DNA from 3 places in the Prescottella sp. GW823-FHT02E09 genome. Region 3 is predicted to be linked to each of the others. Evidence: riboswitches for the same ligand, from Rfam matches in the RefSeq annotation. Region 3 holds a riboswitch; each other region holds the start of a gene.
The links. Region 3 has a riboswitch for cobalamin ahead of metE (5-methyltetrahydropteroyltriglutamate--homocysteine S-methyltransferase). Riboswitches for the same ligand answer to the same signal wherever they lie in the genome.
Positions count from the first base shown of each region.

Region 1 (5,244 bases), 190 kb from region 3:
TCGCGCAACGGCTCCAGATGCTCGAGCTGCCGCGCGGTGTACGCGTTCTCCGCCTCGAGGTACTCGATGACCTCCGGGTCCTCCTTTGCCCGCAGCCACTCGTAGTGGTCCACGAACGTGTCCCCGTGATGGGTCCGTTCGAGGGGCACCCGCTTGGCGACCGGAGGCGGAGTCGGCATCGAGGGCACGGTCATCTCAGCCCACCCAATCCTCGAACGACAGACCCGAGATGCGCTCGTACGCCTCGATGTAGCGGGCGCGGGTCGCGTCCACGATGTCCTGCGGCAGCGGCGGGGGCGGGGTGTCAGAGGCGCGGTCCCAGCCCGACGCGGGACTGGTGAGCCAGTTGCGCACGAACTGCTTGTCGAAGCTGGGCTGCACCTTGCCCGGCTCGTACCCGTCGGCCGGCCAGTACCGCGACGAGTCCGGCGTCAGCACCTCGTCGGCGAGCACCAGGTTGCCGTCGGCGTCGAGGCCGAATTCGAACTTGGTGTCGGCGAGAATGATGCCGCGGTCCCGCGCGAAGCTGGCGGCACGGAAGTAGATGTCGAGGGTGTCGTCGCGCAGCTTCACCGCGAGGTCCTGACCGACCTTGTCGACGACGGCCTGGAAGTCGATGTTCTCGTCGTGGTCGCCGAGATCGGCCTTGCTGGCCGGGGTGAAGATCGGCTCGGGCAGCTGGCTCGCCTCGACCAGCCCCTCGGGCAGCGCGACGCCGCACACCGCACCGGTGCTGTTGTAGTCCGCCAGGCCCGAGCCGGTGAGGTAGCCGCGGGCCACGCACTCGACGGGCAGCATGTTCAGCTTGCGGACCACGAGGGCGCGCCCGAGGACCTCCTCGGGGATGCGCTCGTCCAACGGATCGCCCGCCAGGTGGTTGGTGCCGCCCAGCTTCTCGAAGAAGAAGACGCTCATCGCGGTGAGCACGCGCCCCTTGTCGGGGATCGGCGTGGTCAGCACATGGTCGTAGGCCGAGATCCGGTCACTCGCGACCAGCAGCAGGTGCTCGTCGTCGATCGTGTACAGATCGCGGACCTTGCCGCCGGCCAGATGGGTGTAGGAATCGAGTGAAGGACGCACGTTGCATACCCTATCGGTCCCGCGAATCGGCGCATCCCACCGCACGTGGGCGCCCCATTCGCATCTTCCCCCGCGATTCGCGCACTTGTGCGCAAAACGCGGGAGTCGGCGGTAGTCGTTAGCCTTGTTTCGGACTTCACGAGGAATGGTGGGTGGGTGCATGGCGATCGACACCGCGACTACATCGGTGGGGCTGCGCTCGGAACGGGGCCCGATTCTGTTGTCGCTGATGCTCAGCACGTCCCTCGTCGCGCTCGACAGCACGATCATCGCGACCGCGGTGCTCACGATCGTCGGCGATCTCGGGGGCTTCTCGCAGTTCCCGTGGCTGTTCTCGGTGTATCTGTTGGCGCAGGCGGTCTCGGTGCCCATCTACGGCAAGCTGTCCGACGTCTTCGGCCGCAAGCCGATCATGATGCTGGGCATCGCGCTCTTCGCGGTCGGTTCGCTGCTGTGCGGCGTCGCGTGGAGCATGCCCGCGCTGATCGTCTTCCGGGCGCTCCAAGGTCTCGGCGCCGGCGCGATCCAACCGATGGCGCTCACCATCGCGGGCGACATCTACACCGTCGCCGAACGCGCCAAGGTGCAGGGCTACATCGCGAGTGTGTGGGGCGCGTCCGCGGTGCTGGGCCCGACACTGGGCGGCGTGTTCTCCGAGTACCTGTCATGGCGGTGGATCTTCCTGGTCAACCTGCCGCTGTGCGCGCTCGCAGCGTGGATGCTGCACCGCAAGTTCGTCGAGACGACCACGGTGCAGCGGCGGCGCATCGACTATCCCGGCGCGATCCTGCTCACCGGCGGCGCGGCGCTGATGATCCTCGGACTGCTCGAGGGCGGCCAGTCGTGGGAGTGGCTGTCCCCGATGGGCATCGGCGTCTTCGTCGTCGGTGCGTCGATGCTCGCCGGATTCGTCCTCGTCGAACGCCGCGTCGCCGATCCGATCCTGCCGCTGCACATGCTGACCCGCCGGGTGCTGGTCGCGAGCAGTCTGGTGTCGCTGTCGGTGGGCGCGATCCTGATGGGGCTCACGTCGTACGTGCCGACGTTCGTGCAGGGCGTGCTCGGCACCGGCGCGCTCGTCGCGGGCTTCGCACTGGCGGTGCTCACCATCGGCTGGCCCATCGCCGCGTCCCAGGCCGGACGGTTGTACCTGCGCGTCGGATTCCGCACGACCGCGCTGATCGGCAGTGCCCTCGCGCTCGTCGGCACCGCACTGTTACTGCTGCTCTCGGACGGCTCGCCGGTGTGGCAGGTGGGCGCGACATGCTTCGTCATCGGCTCCGGCATGGGCCTGATCGCCACCCCTACGCTGATCGCGGCGCAGTCCAGCGTCGACTGGTCCGAGCGCGGCGTGGTGACCTCGACCAACATGTTCGCGCGCTCGATCGGCAGCGCCGTGGGTGTCGCGGTGTTCGGTGCGCTGGTGAACTCACGGGTCGGCGAGGCCGCCGAACCGGATCCCGGTGATCTTGCCGACGCGATCCACCTGGTGTTCCTCGGACTGTTCTGCATCGCCGTCGTGATGACGGTGTCGTCGGCGCTGATGCCGCGGGCTGAGAAGACCGACAAGGCGGACAGCGCCCTCTGACCCGTCGTCTATTCTTCACGATGTTGTCACGGTGTTCGGGAAGTCCGGTTGAAGCCGGCGCGGTACTCGCCACTGTGGGCAGGTACGTCGACTACTAGGGGTTCGACCCCAGCCACTGGGTGCACATGCATCCGGGAAGGCGTAGTCGGCGGCTATCCCTGCCGAGCCAGGAGACCGGCCGTGACGCATAACTGCACGTTTTCCACGAGTCATGGAAGGCGGGTCGCTTTGCGTACCCCTATCTCTCGCCGAGTCATCTCCACGGCAGCGGTGTCGATCGCCACCGCTCTCACCCTCACCGCGTGCGGCGGGTCGTCGAACGACGACGCCGACGCCGCCGCGATCTCCCTGCAGAACTGCGGGCGCACCGTCACGCTCGACGGTCCGGCCGAGCGGGCCGTCACCCTCAACCAGGGCGCCACCGAATCGGCGCTGTCGATCGGTGCCGAGGGCCAGATGGTCGGCACCGCGTACCTCGACGACACCATCGCCCCTCAGTGGCAGGCCGCGTACGCGCAGGTGCCGGCGCTGGACGAGAAGGACTACCCCAGCCGCGAGGCGCTGCTCGAGACCAAGCCGGACCTGGTGCTGGCGTCGTACTCGAGCGCGTTCGACGACAAGGCCGTCGGCTCGCACGAGTCGTTCGACGAACTGGGCATCGCCACGTACGTCTCACCGTTCGGCTGCAAGGACAAGTCGACGCGCCCGCCGGTCGCGTGGGATTCCATCGCCACCGAGATCACCGACTACGGCACCCTGTTCGGCCGCGAGACCGAGTCCGACGCCGTCATCGCGCAGATGCGGACCACCCTCGCCGGCATCGAGTCCGCCGCGCCGGCGAAGGGCAAGACGATCTTCTGGTACGACAGCAACACCGACACCCCGTATGTCGGCGGCAACGCCGGCGGACCACAGTTGATCATCGATGCGGTCGGCGGGACCAACGTCTTCGCGAACGCCGACGGCGCGTGGCTCGACGGCAGCTGGGAGACGGTGCTGGCGGCGAACCCCGACATCATCGTCCTCGCGGACGCGTCATGGGACACCGCCGAGGAGAAGAAGACCTATCTCCGCAACGATCCGGCGCTGAAGGACCTGAAGGCGGTGCGCGACGACGCGTTCGTCGTGGTCCCGTTCTCGGCGAGTACGCCCGGTCCCCGCACCATCGAGGGCGCGAGCCTGGTCGCCGAGCAACTGGGCGGCAGCGGGGCATGAGTCTGACGACCCGGGTGCCGGCCCGGGCGGCCGCGACGACCAGCACCGGCTGGGCGGTCGTCCTGGTCGCGTTGCTCGTGGTGAGCTGCGCGGCCGGGGTCGCGATCGGTGCGGCCGACCTGTCGATCGGCACGGTCGTCGAGGCGATCGCCGGACGACTCGGCATCGGCCCGGGGACCGACCTGCTCACCACCCACATCGTTGTCGACCTGCGGATGCCGCGGGTGCTGGCGGCCGCGGCGACCGGCGCGGGCCTGGCCGTGTGCGGCGCCGTGCTGCAGTCGCTGACCGGCAACCAACTGGCCGACCCGTACCTGCTCGGCATGTCCGGGGGCGCATCGTTGGGGGCGGTGCTGGCCTTGACCAGCGGCGTGACCGCGGTGGGTGCCTTCGGTTTCGGCGCCGTCTCGTCGGCTGCGTTCCTCGGGGCCCTCGGCAGCCTGCTGCTGGTGTTCCTCATCGCGACCTCACGGTCCGGGGCGTTGCTGCCCGGCCGGCTCGTCCTCGCCGGAATCGCGGTGGGCCAGCTGACCGCGGCGCTGACGTCTGCGCTGGTGCTGTTCGGCGACCGCGACGCCGCCCATCGGGTGCTGAACTGGACCCTCGGCTCGGTGGCCGGCGTGCGCTGGTCGGGCCTGATCGGCATCCTCATCGTCGTCGCGTTGACGTTGACGATCGTCCTGGCCTACAGCCGGGTGCTGGACTCGTTCGCGTTCGGCGAGCGTGCCGCCGCGAGCCTCGGCACCAACGTCGAGCGGTCCCGGTGGGTGCTGTACGCGGTGGCGTCGCTGTGCACGGCGGCACTGGTCGCGCAGGCCGGTGTCATCGGCTTCGTCGGACTCGTGGTGCCGCACGCCGCCCGGATGCTCGTCGGCCCGCTGCATGCGCGCCTGCTCCCGGTGGTGGTGTTGCTCGGCGCACTGCAGCTGGTGTGGGCCGACATCGTCGCCCGCACCGTCCTGCCCGGGCGGGAACTACCCATCAGCATCGTCACCGCCGTCGTCGGGGTGCCGGCGTTCGTGTGCCTGCTCCGACGACGGGGAGCTCGCGCATGAGCCACCACTCCCCCGAGATCAGCGTCGAGGACGTCACCTGGTCGGTAGCAGGCACCCGGATCCTCGACCGCGTCACGTGCTCGGCTCCGGAAAAGCGGGTCACCGGGCTGATCGGACCGAACGGGTCGGGCAAGACGTCGCTGCTGTCGACGATCGCCCGACTCGAGCGTCCGGACAGCGGACGGGTGCTTCTCGGCGATGTCGAGACGACCACGATGCAACGCCGCGAGTTCGCCCGCACCGTCGCACTGGTGGAACAGCATTCAGCCACCGAACTGGACCTGACGGTGGAACAGATCGTCGAGC
Region 1 is NZ_JBXAJP010000001.1:864,188-869,431, forward strand. It holds gene AC1RIF_RS04195 (S9 family peptidase) at 1-179, opposite strand, end outside; gene AC1RIF_RS04200 (phosphoribosylaminoimidazolesuccinocarboxamide synthase) at 196-1,080, opposite strand; gene AC1RIF_RS04205 (MDR family MFS transporter) at 1,241-2,668, shown strand; cobalamin riboswitch at 2,681-2,865, shown strand; gene AC1RIF_RS04210 (ABC transporter substrate-binding protein) at 2,897-3,883, shown strand; gene AC1RIF_RS04215 (FecCD family ABC transporter permease) at 3,880-4,938, shown strand; gene AC1RIF_RS04220 (ABC transporter ATP-binding protein) at 4,935-5,244, shown strand, end outside.
Region 1: it holds a riboswitch for cobalamin, as region 3 does, so the genes downstream of both, AC1RIF_RS04210 (ABC transporter substrate-binding protein) here and metE (5-methyltetrahydropteroyltriglutamate--homocysteine S-methyltransferase) in region 3, are expected to answer to the same signal.

Region 2 (5,244 bases), on a different contig from region 3:
TCGTTGAGTTCGGCGTCGTACATCCGTAGGTCGGTCACGAAGTGCGGTGTCTGGCCCGGACGCCGCGAGCGCCCGCATTTGCGCAGGTCGAGCGCGAAAAAGGCGAAGCCCTGCTCGGCGAAATGCTGTGCAAGGTGCTGCTGGAAGAAGTAGTCGGTGAACCCGTGGACGTAGAGCACGGCCCGGTTCCCCGGTGCGGATGCGGGCTGGTAGCGGACCAGCGTGGCCTCGACGTCGCCCTCCCCGTCTGGATCGGTCCCCAAAGGGATTGTCAGCTGCTGGTATCCGTCGCCGAGGACGTCGGGAGCCCAAGTAGTCACGATCACACTCTATTGGGCGAACAGAGTCGTTTGCGAGGGGCACAATTGGGGGAGGTGACGCACAGGTAACCTAAGCGCCACAGGCGCGCGAATTGCGGTCTGTGCACGCGATGCCACGAGTTGACACGGTCACCGGTGACGGAAGCCGGTGAATCCGAGTGGGCGATGCGTGCGAACAGGTCGCGTGTGAACAGACAAGGAAGTCGATTCTCCAGTGTCAGAGCAGAACGTAGTGGCGAAGACCGATGTAGTGCTCGTCGGAGCGGGCATCATGAGCGCAACGCTCGGCGCGATCCTGCGTCAGGTGCAGCCGGACTGGTCGATCACCACCTTCGAACGACTCGACGCCGCTGCGGCGGAGAGCAGCGACCCGTGGAACAACGCGGGCACCGGGCACTCCGCGCTGTGTGAACTCAACTACACGCCTGCGAAGGCCGACGGCACCGTCGACATCACCAAGGCGATCAACGTCAACGAGCAGTTCCAGGTCTCCCGCCAGTTCTGGTCGCATGCCGTCGACAACGGGGTCCTCACCGATCCCAAGGAATTCGTCAACCCGATCCCGCACGTGAGCTTCGTGCACGGCGCCGACAACGTGAAGTACCTGCGCGCCCGCTACGAGGCACTCGCCGGTCACCCGCTGTTCGCCGGCATGGAGTACTCCGAGTCCGAGGACTTCTTCACCGAGCGCCTGCCGCTCATGGCCGAGGGCCGTGACTTCTCCGACCCGGTCGCGCTCAACTGGACCGAGTCCGGCACCGACGTCGACTTCGGCGCGCTCACCAAGCAGCTGCTGAACTACGTCGCATCGTCGGGCGGCACCGTCCACTTCGGTCACGAGGTCCGCAACCTCACCAAGCAGTCCGACGGCAGCTGGATCGTCAAGGTCGAGAACCTGCGCACCGGCGCCAAGAAGACCGTCAACGCCAAGTTCGTGTTCGTCGGCGCCGGCGGCGGTGCGCTGCACCTGCTGCAGAAGTCGGGCATCAAGGAGGCCAAGGGCTTCGGTGGCTTCCCGGTCAGCGGTCAGTTCCTGCGCTGCACCAACCCCGAGCTGATCGACCAGCACCGGGCCAAGGTGTACGGCAAGGCGGCAGTCGGCGCGCCCCCGATGTCGGTGCCGCACCTCGACACCCGTGTCATCAACGGCAAGCCGGGCCTGCTGTTCGGCCCCTATGCCGGCTGGTCGCCGAAGTTCCTCAAGCAGGGCAAGATCACCGACCTTCCGGGCTCGGTCAAGCCCAACAACCTGATGTCGATGCTCGGTGTCGGCCTCACCGAGCTGAGTCTGACCAAGTACCTCATCGGTGAGCTCATGCAGTCGCCCGCCGACCGCATCGGCACCCTCGGTGAGTTCGTGCCGAAGGCTGTCGGCAAGGACTGGGAGCTCATCACCGCCGGTCAGCGAGTCCAGGTGATCCGCAAGAAGGGCAAGGGCGGCGTCCTCGAATTCGGCACCGCCGTGGTCAACGCCGAGGACGGCACCATCGCCGGCCTGCTCGGTGCCTCGCCCGGCGCCTCCACCGCCGTGCCGGCCATGCTCGACGTGCTGCAGCGCTGCTTCCCGCGCGAGTTCGCGGCATGGAAGCCGAAGCTGCAGGAGATGGTCCCGTCGCTGGGCCTGAAGCTGTCCGACAACGCCGACCTGTTCCAGCAGGTCTGGGACTGGAGCACTCGTTCGCTGCAGCTCGGCGATGCCCCCACGGCCCCGGCGCACGCCGCGCCCGTGGTCGAGTCCGCATCCGTCTGACGATCGCACCACATCCACTACCGCGGCTCGGAGGAAACTCCGGGTCGCGGTAGTGTGCTGCAACAGAGAAACGTCTGCGGGGAAGACCTGTGAGAATCAGGCGCGGTCCCGCCACTGTGAGGGTGCTCGATGGGAGCGACCCGAAGCCAGAATGCCGCAACGTTTCGCACCGCCAAGCTCTCGGCGAGGAAACCGAGACGTGAAGGGATTCGATCGTTGCGTCACAGTCATGACCTGGCCGCTCACGAGCCTGCCGGCTTCCCGTTCAGTGCCGTCGTCGGACAGGACCGCCTGCGCCTGGCGCTGATCCTGTGCGCCGTCCACCCCGGAATCGGGGGTGTGCTGGTCCGCGGCGAGAAAGGCACCGCCAAGTCGACCGTCGTGCGCGCGCTCACCGCGCTGCTCCCCGAGATCGAGCACGTGGGGGAGCGTCGCCGGGCACGGCTCGTCGAACTCCCCGTCGGTGCCACCGAGGACCGCGTGGTCGGATCACTCGATCTCGAGAAGGTGCTTCGCGACGGCGAGCGGGCCTTCCAACCCGGGCTGCTCGCGGATGCGCACCAGGGCGTGCTGTACGTCGACGAGGTCAACCTCCTGCACGACCACCTGGTGGACGTGCTGCTCGACGCGGCCGCGATGGGCCGGGTCCACATCGAACGCGACGGTGTCTCCCACTCGCACCCGGCGAAGTTCGTCCTCGTCGGCACCATGAACCCCGAGGAGGGGGAGCTGCGTCCGCAGCTGCTGGACCGGTTCGGGCTCGCGGTGGACGTCGCGGCCTCCCGGGACGTCGACGTGCGGATGGAGGTGGTGCGCCGCCGCCTCGACTACGAGCGTGACCCCGATGCCTTCGCGGCCCGCTACGCCGGGCAGGACGGGGAGCTGGCCCGGCAGATCGCGCACGCCCGCGGTCGTATCGACGACATCGAACTGTCCGACGGCGAGCTGCGACGGATCGCGTCGCTGTGCGCGTCGTTCGACGTCGACGGTATGCGCGCGGACCTGGTCCTCGCCCGCACCGCCACCGCGCACGCCGCGTGGCGGGGCGCCGACGCGGTCGCCGAGGAAGACGTGCGTGTTGCCGCGGAACTTGCTCTGCCGCACCGTCGTCGGCGTGACCCCTTCGACGAGCCGGGCCTCGACCAGCAGCAGCTCGACGACGCGATGGCGGAGGCCGACTCCGACGTCAAGGCACACGACGAGCCCGAGCCCGATCCCGATCCCGACGGGCCCGGTGGCGGCGAGTCCCCGTCGGATCCAGCACCGGAGCCGCCGTCGGATCAGTCGACATCGGAAGCGCCCGAACAGGATTCGACCGATCCGGGGGCCGGTTCGGGAGCCGAGCGCAACGCCGGTGCCCCCGGCCCGCAGTTCCGGACCCGGATGCTCGAGATCCCCGGCGTCGGCGACGGCGCCCCCGGCCGGCGGTCCCGTTCCCGCTCCACCCGCGGTCGCACCGTTCGGACCACGACCGAGCCCGGGCACGGTCTGCATCTGGTGGGCACGCTGTTCGCCGCCGCCGAACACCAGACGGACCGGGGTCGGTGGGGAGGCCCGATGCGGCTGGCGCCCAGTGACATTCGGGGCGCGATCCGGGAGGGTCGCGAGGGCAATCTGGTGCTCTTCGTCGTCGACGCGTCCGGGTCGATGGCCGCGCGGGACCGGCTGTCCGCGGTGACCGGCGCGGTGGTGTCGCTGCTGCGCGACGCCTACCAGCGGCGCGACAAGGTCGCCGTGATCACCGTCCGAGGCCGTGAGGCCGAACTGGTGCTGCCGCCGACGTCGTCGGTCGATGTCGCGGTGCGTCGACTGCGGTCGATGAAGACCGGAGGCAAGTCGCCGCTCGCCGAGGGCTTCCTGCGTGCCCGCGAGGTGGTGCTGCGCGAACGCGTCCGGGATCCCAAGCGTCGCGCGCTGGTGGTGTCCCTCACCGACGGTCGTGCCACCGGTGCCGCGGACGCCGTGCGGCGGGCCAAGCGCGCCGCCGCGATGCTCGCCGACACCGGCGTCGCCTCGATCGTCGTGGATTGCGAGACCGGCATGGTCCGGCTCGGCCTGGCCGCAGAACTTGCCCGTGACCTGCGCGGCGGGTGCGTGCGGCTCGCGGAGCTCTCGGCGCAACAGGTCGCCGGCGTCGTCCGCGCCGCCGCCTGACCCGCCCGAACATCCGAGTCCGAGGAAGGGACTGCACATGCCCAAGGGCGTACCCGAGAACGTGCCCGTCGACGGGCTCACCACCCGCCAGCGCCGGAACCAACCGGTGCTCGCGGTGCACACCGGACCCGGGAAGGGGAAGTCGACCGCCGCGTTCGGTATGGCGCTGCGCGCCTGGAACCAGGGCTTCGATATCGGTGTGTTCCAGTTCGTCAAGAGCGCCAAGTGGAAGGTGGGCGAGGAGGCCGCCTTCCGGGCGCTCGGCGACCTGCACGAGAGCAGCGGCGTCGGCGGCGCCGTGCAGTGGCACAAGATGGGCGAGGGCTGGTCGTGGACCCGCAAGCAGGGTTCCGAGGAGGACCACGCGGCGGCCGCGGCCGAGGGCTGGCAGGAGATCGTCCGCCGCCTCGCCGCCGAGACGCATCGCTTCTACGTGCTCGACGAGTTCACCTACCCCCTCAAGTGGGGCTGGGTGGACACCGAGGAAGTTGTCGAGGTCTTGCGATCACGCCCCGGCAACCAGCACGTCGTCATCACCGGCCGCGACGCCCCGCAGGCGTTGATCGACGCGGCCGACCTGGTGACCGAGATGACCAAGATCAAGCATCCGATGGACGCCGGCCGCAAGGGCCAGCGCGGCATCGAGTGGTGACGATGGTGATCCGTTGAGCACTCCCGCCGTGGTGATCGCGGCGCCGGCGTCCGGCAGCGGCAAGACCACCGTCGCGACCGGCCTGGTCGGGGCGCTCCGGGCCGCCGGGAACCGGGTCGCCCCGTTCAAGGTCGGGCCCGACTACATCGATCCCGGCTACCACGCGCTCGCCGCCGGCCGGCCCGGCCGCAACCTCGACACCGTGCTGGTGGGCGCCGACCGGATCGGTCCGCTGTTCCGGCACGGCAGCGCCGACAGTGACATCGCCGTCGTCGAGGGCGTGATGGGCCTGTTCGACGGCAAGATCGACCCGGGTTCGGCGGCGCCGTCCGCCGAGGGGTCGACCGCGCAGGTGGCCGCGGCGCTGG
Region 2 is NZ_JBXAJP010000002.1:646,140-651,383, reverse strand. It holds gene AC1RIF_RS07175 (alpha/beta hydrolase) at 1-320, opposite strand, end outside; gene mqo (malate dehydrogenase (quinone)) at 535-2,070, shown strand; adenosylcobalamin-variant (AdoCbl-variant) riboswitch at 2,139-2,235, shown strand; gene AC1RIF_RS07165 (magnesium chelatase subunit D family protein) at 2,287-4,224, shown strand; gene cobO (cob(I)yrinic acid a,c-diamide adenosyltransferase) at 4,262-4,876, shown strand; gene AC1RIF_RS07155 (cobyrinic acid a,c-diamide synthase CobB) at 4,890-5,244, shown strand, end outside.
Region 2: it holds a riboswitch for cobalamin, as region 3 does, so the genes downstream of both, AC1RIF_RS07165 (magnesium chelatase subunit D family protein) here and metE (5-methyltetrahydropteroyltriglutamate--homocysteine S-methyltransferase) in region 3, are expected to answer to the same signal.

Region 3 (5,244 bases):
ACGCAGAGCCCCGGCGATCTCGTCCACCGACGGGACACGCGGCGAGTGGATGTCGTACACACCCGGACCGACGCCGAGGTCGAAGCCGACGGCGTTGAGGTCGTCGAGCACCTCCATGTGCGAGCGGGCGGCCTCGATCGACGTGACGTCGGCGTCCAGCCCGGCGATCGCCCCGATCACCTCGCCGAACTCGGAGTAGCAGAGGTGGGTGTGCAGGGACGTCGAGTCCGCGATGCCCGACGTCGCCAGCCGGAACGCCCCGACCGCCCAGTCCAGGTAGTCCGGCTGGTCCGCCGCGCGCAGCGGCAGCAGTTCACGCAGGGCCGGCTCGTCGACCTGGATGACCTGGGCGCCCGAGCGTTCCAGGTCGACCGTCTCGTCCCGGATCGCGAGGGCGATCTGATCGGCCGATTCCGACAGCGGCTGGTCGTCGCGGACGAACGACCACGCCAGGATCGTCACCGGACCGGTGAGCATGCCCTTGACCGGCTTGGCGGTGAGGGACTGTGCGTACGACGTCCACTCGACGGTCATCGGTCGCGGACGGCGGACGTCGCCGAACAGGATCGGCGGGCGCACGCAGCGGCTGCCGTACGACTGCACCCACCCGTTCACGGTCGCGGAGAAGCCGTCGAGCTGCTCGGCGAAGTACTGCACCATGTCGTTGCGTTCGGGCTCGCCGTGCACCAGCACATCCAGGCCCAGATCCTCCTGCAGCGCAACGACGTCGGCGATCTCGGCCTGCATCCGCCGCACGTACTCGGCCGCGTCGATGTCACCCTTGCGCAGCGCCGCGCGTGCGACCCGGATCGCGGTGGTCTGGGGGTAGGAACCGATCGTGGTGGTCGGCAACGGGGGCAGCGGCAGCACCGCGGACTGGGCGGCGCGCCGCTCGGCGGCCGGATTGCGGCGACGATCCGCCTCGGTCAGGGCGGCGAGGCGGTCGCGGATCGCGTCGTCGTGCAGGCGCGGGTCGGCGGCGCGGGTGGCGGCAGCGGCACGGGCGTCGGCCAGTTCCCCGGCCACGGCGTCCCGTCCGGTGCGCAGCGCCGTCGCGAGGGTGCCGACCTCCCGGATCTTCTCGGCGCCGAACGCCAACCACGACCGCAGCGCGCGATCGAGGCCGTCCTCGCCGTCGAGGGTGTAGGGCACGTGCAGCAGCGAGCACGACGTCGAGACGGCCACCGAGCCTGCACGCTCGCACAGGGTTTCGAGTGAGTCGAGGGATCCGTCGAGGTCGTTACGCCAGATGTTGCGGCCGTCCACCACACCGGCGACGACGTGCTTGCGCTCGAGACCGGGTGTCGTGAGGACGGACCCCAGCGAGCCCGCGGCCAGGTCGACGGCCAGTCCCTCGACTCCGGTCTCGGCGAGAACGGGCAGTGCCGGTCCGAGGTCGCCGAAGTACGACGCCAGCAGGATCGCCGGGCGGTGCTCGAGTGCCGACAACCGGTCGTAGACCACGCCCGCGGCGGCGATCTCGGCGTCGCTGCGGTCCGCGACCAGCGCCGGTTCGTCGATCTGCACCCAGTCGATGCCGGCGTCCGCGAGGCGCGTCAGCAGGTCGGCATACAGCGGAACGAGTTCGTCCAGTCGGGCGAGGGGCGCTCCGTCCTCGTGCTTGGACAGCAGCAGGAACGTGACCGGCCCGATCACTACCGGTCGGGCCGGAATGCCCAGCGCCAGAGCCGCGTCCACCTCGCCGAGCACCTTCGCCGCGTCGAGTGAGAAGACGGTGTCGGGTGTGATCTCGGGGACCAGATAGTGGTAGTTGGTGTCGAACCACTTCGTCATCTCGAGCGGCATCACGGTCGCATTGCCGCGGGCGGCGGCGAAGTAGCGGTCCAGGGCGTCACCGACCCCGGCGACCCGTTCCGGCAGTGCTCCGAGCATGACCGCGGTATCGAGCATCTGGTCGTAGTACGAGAAGACGTTGACCGGCACGGAATCGATGCCGGCGTCGACCAGTTCGGTCCAGGTCTGCCGCCGCAGATCCTGCGCGACGGACTCGAGGGCGGCGGCGTCGAGGTTCCCGGCCCAGTAGGACTCGACGGCCTTCTTCAGTTCGCGCCGGGGCCCGATGCGCGGGGAGCCCAGCACGGTTGCGGTGAAAGCGAATGTCACGGTGTTCTCCAGTTGCTCACAGCGTGGATGGCCACCACCGGCAGACGAGAACAGACCGAGCCCCTGGTGTGCGTCCGCCAACGGGGCAGCACGAAGTACCGAGCTGATCTACTCGCCCATTCCACGAGGCGGTGGACCGTCGGGCACGGCGTGCCCGACACAGTCGGCAGGTCTTCGGACTCGTGGACACTCGGGCGGGGTAGGACCCACCGGAACCTACTGGCCGTCGCTTCCCAGACCTTCTCGGTCCAGTGCATGTGACGGCGGTCGTTCCCACTTACCGCTGCGGGACAGTCCCGGATTCTCACCGGGTTCCCTCTCACATTCGAGGTCTCGCGACCGCGGATGCTTCGACGCCGGGCGGTGGTCTTCGGGGCTCCTCACGACCGCGCCTGGCGAACCAGCTGCACCGTCCAGCATAAGCCCTCGAAGAGAAGGCTTGTCACCTCATCGTCGAGGAGTTCGAAACCGATGCCTGGTCCGGCAAGGCCCGGGTCGTGCGAAGTAGCGACTGGACCTACCGCTCTACGACAACGTCGGGGGAAAGCGCAGTCCGTCCAGTTCATCGCCGGCGCTGCCGTCCTTGCCCAGGCCTGGTCGGGACACCGCCCGCGTGTGTGCTGGGCATCGGGCTCTGTCCGGCATCGGCTCGTACAGTGCCGAACGTGGACGCGAGCGACGGCGGACCGGTGCACAGGGCAACTCGGTCCACCGTCGCTGGGTACTGCCGGCGCGGTTTCGTTGGGACGGTCAGTGCTCGTGCATGATGACGCCGCGGATGTTCTCACCGGCGAGCATGTCCGCGAAGCCCTGATTGACGTCGTCGAGGGCGTACTTGCGGGTCACCAGGGAGTCGAGGTCGAGCTTGCCGGCCTGGGCCATCTTCAGCAGTCGCGGGATGTCGGTGCGCGGGTTGCATTCGCCGTACAGCGAGCCGACGATCCGCTTGTTGAAGCTGGTTACGTGCGAGCTGGACAACCGGAGAGTCTCATCGGTGTTGTCGTCGGCGATCGCTGTCAGGACGACCGTACCGCCCTTGCGGGTCAGGTGGTACGCGGACTGCACCACCTCGGCGGTGACGACACCGACGGTGACCACCGAGACGTCCACGCCCACACCGTGAGTGCGGTCCCAGATGTCGGCGTGAGCCTCTTCGGCCGTCGCGTACACGTGATCGGCTCCGAGCTTGAGCGCGAAGTCGCGCTTGGACGGGGCAGGGTCGATGACCGCAACCAGACCGGCATTGGCACTCACTGCGGCGCTTACCGCGTTCGCGCCGATGCCTCCGCTCCCGTAGACGGCCACGGTGTCGCCGGCCCGCACATTTCCGGATCGGAGGACCGAGCCCCATCCGGTCGCGACACCACACGTCACCAGGGACGCCCACTCGAACGGAATGTCCTTGTCGACCTTCACCAGCGAGCGCTGATCGACGACCATCCACTGGGAGAAGGTGCCCAGCGCAGCGAAGCCGCCGGCGTCCTGGCCCTCCCGGTGGAACCGGTACCCGCCCGACGCGAGTTCGCCGGTCGCGACATTGATGCCCAGATTGCAGAGGTAGCTCTGCCCGTTGATGCAGAAGCGGCACGCTCCACAGCTCGGGATCCACGAGCACGCAACATGATCACCGGGAGCGAAGGCTGTCACGCCTTCCCCGACGGCTTCGATGATTCCGGCGCCCTCGTGTCCGCCGATGAGCGGGTAGCGGGCGGCGCCGTGCTGCTGGTGCTTGTCCGAATGGCAGAGCCCGCCAACCACGACTCGCACCAGCACCTCACCGGGCCGGGGTTCGTCGAGGTCGAATTCGTGTACCTCCCAATCCCGCCCGGGACCGGTCAGTACAGCAGCTCGTGTCTTCATGTTCTCTCCTGTTCAAATGAACTGATGTGAGTTTTCAGGCTGGGTTCGGCACTGCGATCGACTTGAGCTCGAGGTAGCCGGCCAGGCCGTAGACACCCATCTCGCGGCCGATGCCGGAGCGCTTGTAACCGCCGAACGGTGCGGTCGGTTCGGTGGCGAAGCCGTTGACGGTGATGGTGCCGGTCCGGATCCTGCGTGCGATGTCGACACCGCGTTCGGTGTCCTCTGTGAACACCGCGCCGGAGAGGCCGAAGTCGGAGTCGTTGGCGATGCGCACCGCGTCCTCCTCGTCTTCGTACGGCAGCAGACAGACCACCGGGCCGAAGATCTCCTCCTGCGCGACTCGCATGTCGTTGCGCACGTTCCCGAGCAGAGTCGGCTCGACATACGTCCCGGACTCGAGGCCGGCCGGCACCCCACCGCCGGTCAGCACGGTGGCCCCTTCCTCGCGGCCGACGCGGATGTAGTCCAGAACCCGCTGCTGATGAGCCCGAGTGACCATCGGGCCCACCTGCGTCGCGGGGTCGGACGGGTCGCCCACCACCAGCTTGGCGGCCGCCTCCGCCAGTCGGCCGGCGATCTCGTCGTAGAGCTCGCGCGGTGCCAGTACGCGAGTGAGTGCGACACAGGCCATTCCGCTGTTGAGAGCGAACGACGCCGCCACGATCGTTGCGATGGCCTTGTCGAGGTCGGCGTCGGGCAGGACGATGGCGGCGGACTTGCCGCCGAGCTCGAGCGTGGTGCGGGTCAGGTTCGCCGCCGAGGTCTCGAGGATGCGCTTGCCGGCGGCCACGGATCCGGTGAAGGAGACCTTGTCGACCCCGGGATGGGTCACCAGGTACTCGCTGACCTCTCGGTCGGCCGGCAGCACGCTCAGCACGCCTTCCGGCACTCCCGCCTCGGTCGCCATCTCGGCGAGCAGATTGGCGTTCAGCGGAGTCTCGGGGGACGGCTTGATGATCACCGTGCAGCCCGCGACCAGGGCAGGGGCCAGCTTGAGGGACGTCACGTACTCCGGGACGTTCCACGGCACCACCGCGGCCACGACGCCGACCGGCTCGCGCCGGACGATCACCGGGGCGCGTACGCCGTCCCGGCGTTCCTCGAACGGAAAGTCCCGCGCGGCTTGTGCGGTCAACGTGTACATCGCCGCGGGTGCGCCAGCCTGCAGTTGCAGGCTGGCGGTGATCGGCGTCCCGTTCTGCAGGCTGATCAGCCGGGCCATCTCGGGAATCCGGTCCTTGTAGATCGCACCGAGGC
Region 3 is NZ_JBXAJP010000001.1:672,772-678,015, reverse strand. It holds gene metE (5-methyltetrahydropteroyltriglutamate--homocysteine S-methyltransferase) at 1-2,124, opposite strand, end outside; cobalamin riboswitch at 2,289-2,466, opposite strand; gene AC1RIF_RS03275 (NDMA-dependent alcohol dehydrogenase) at 2,875-3,984, opposite strand; gene AC1RIF_RS03270 (aldehyde dehydrogenase) at 4,019-5,244, opposite strand, start outside.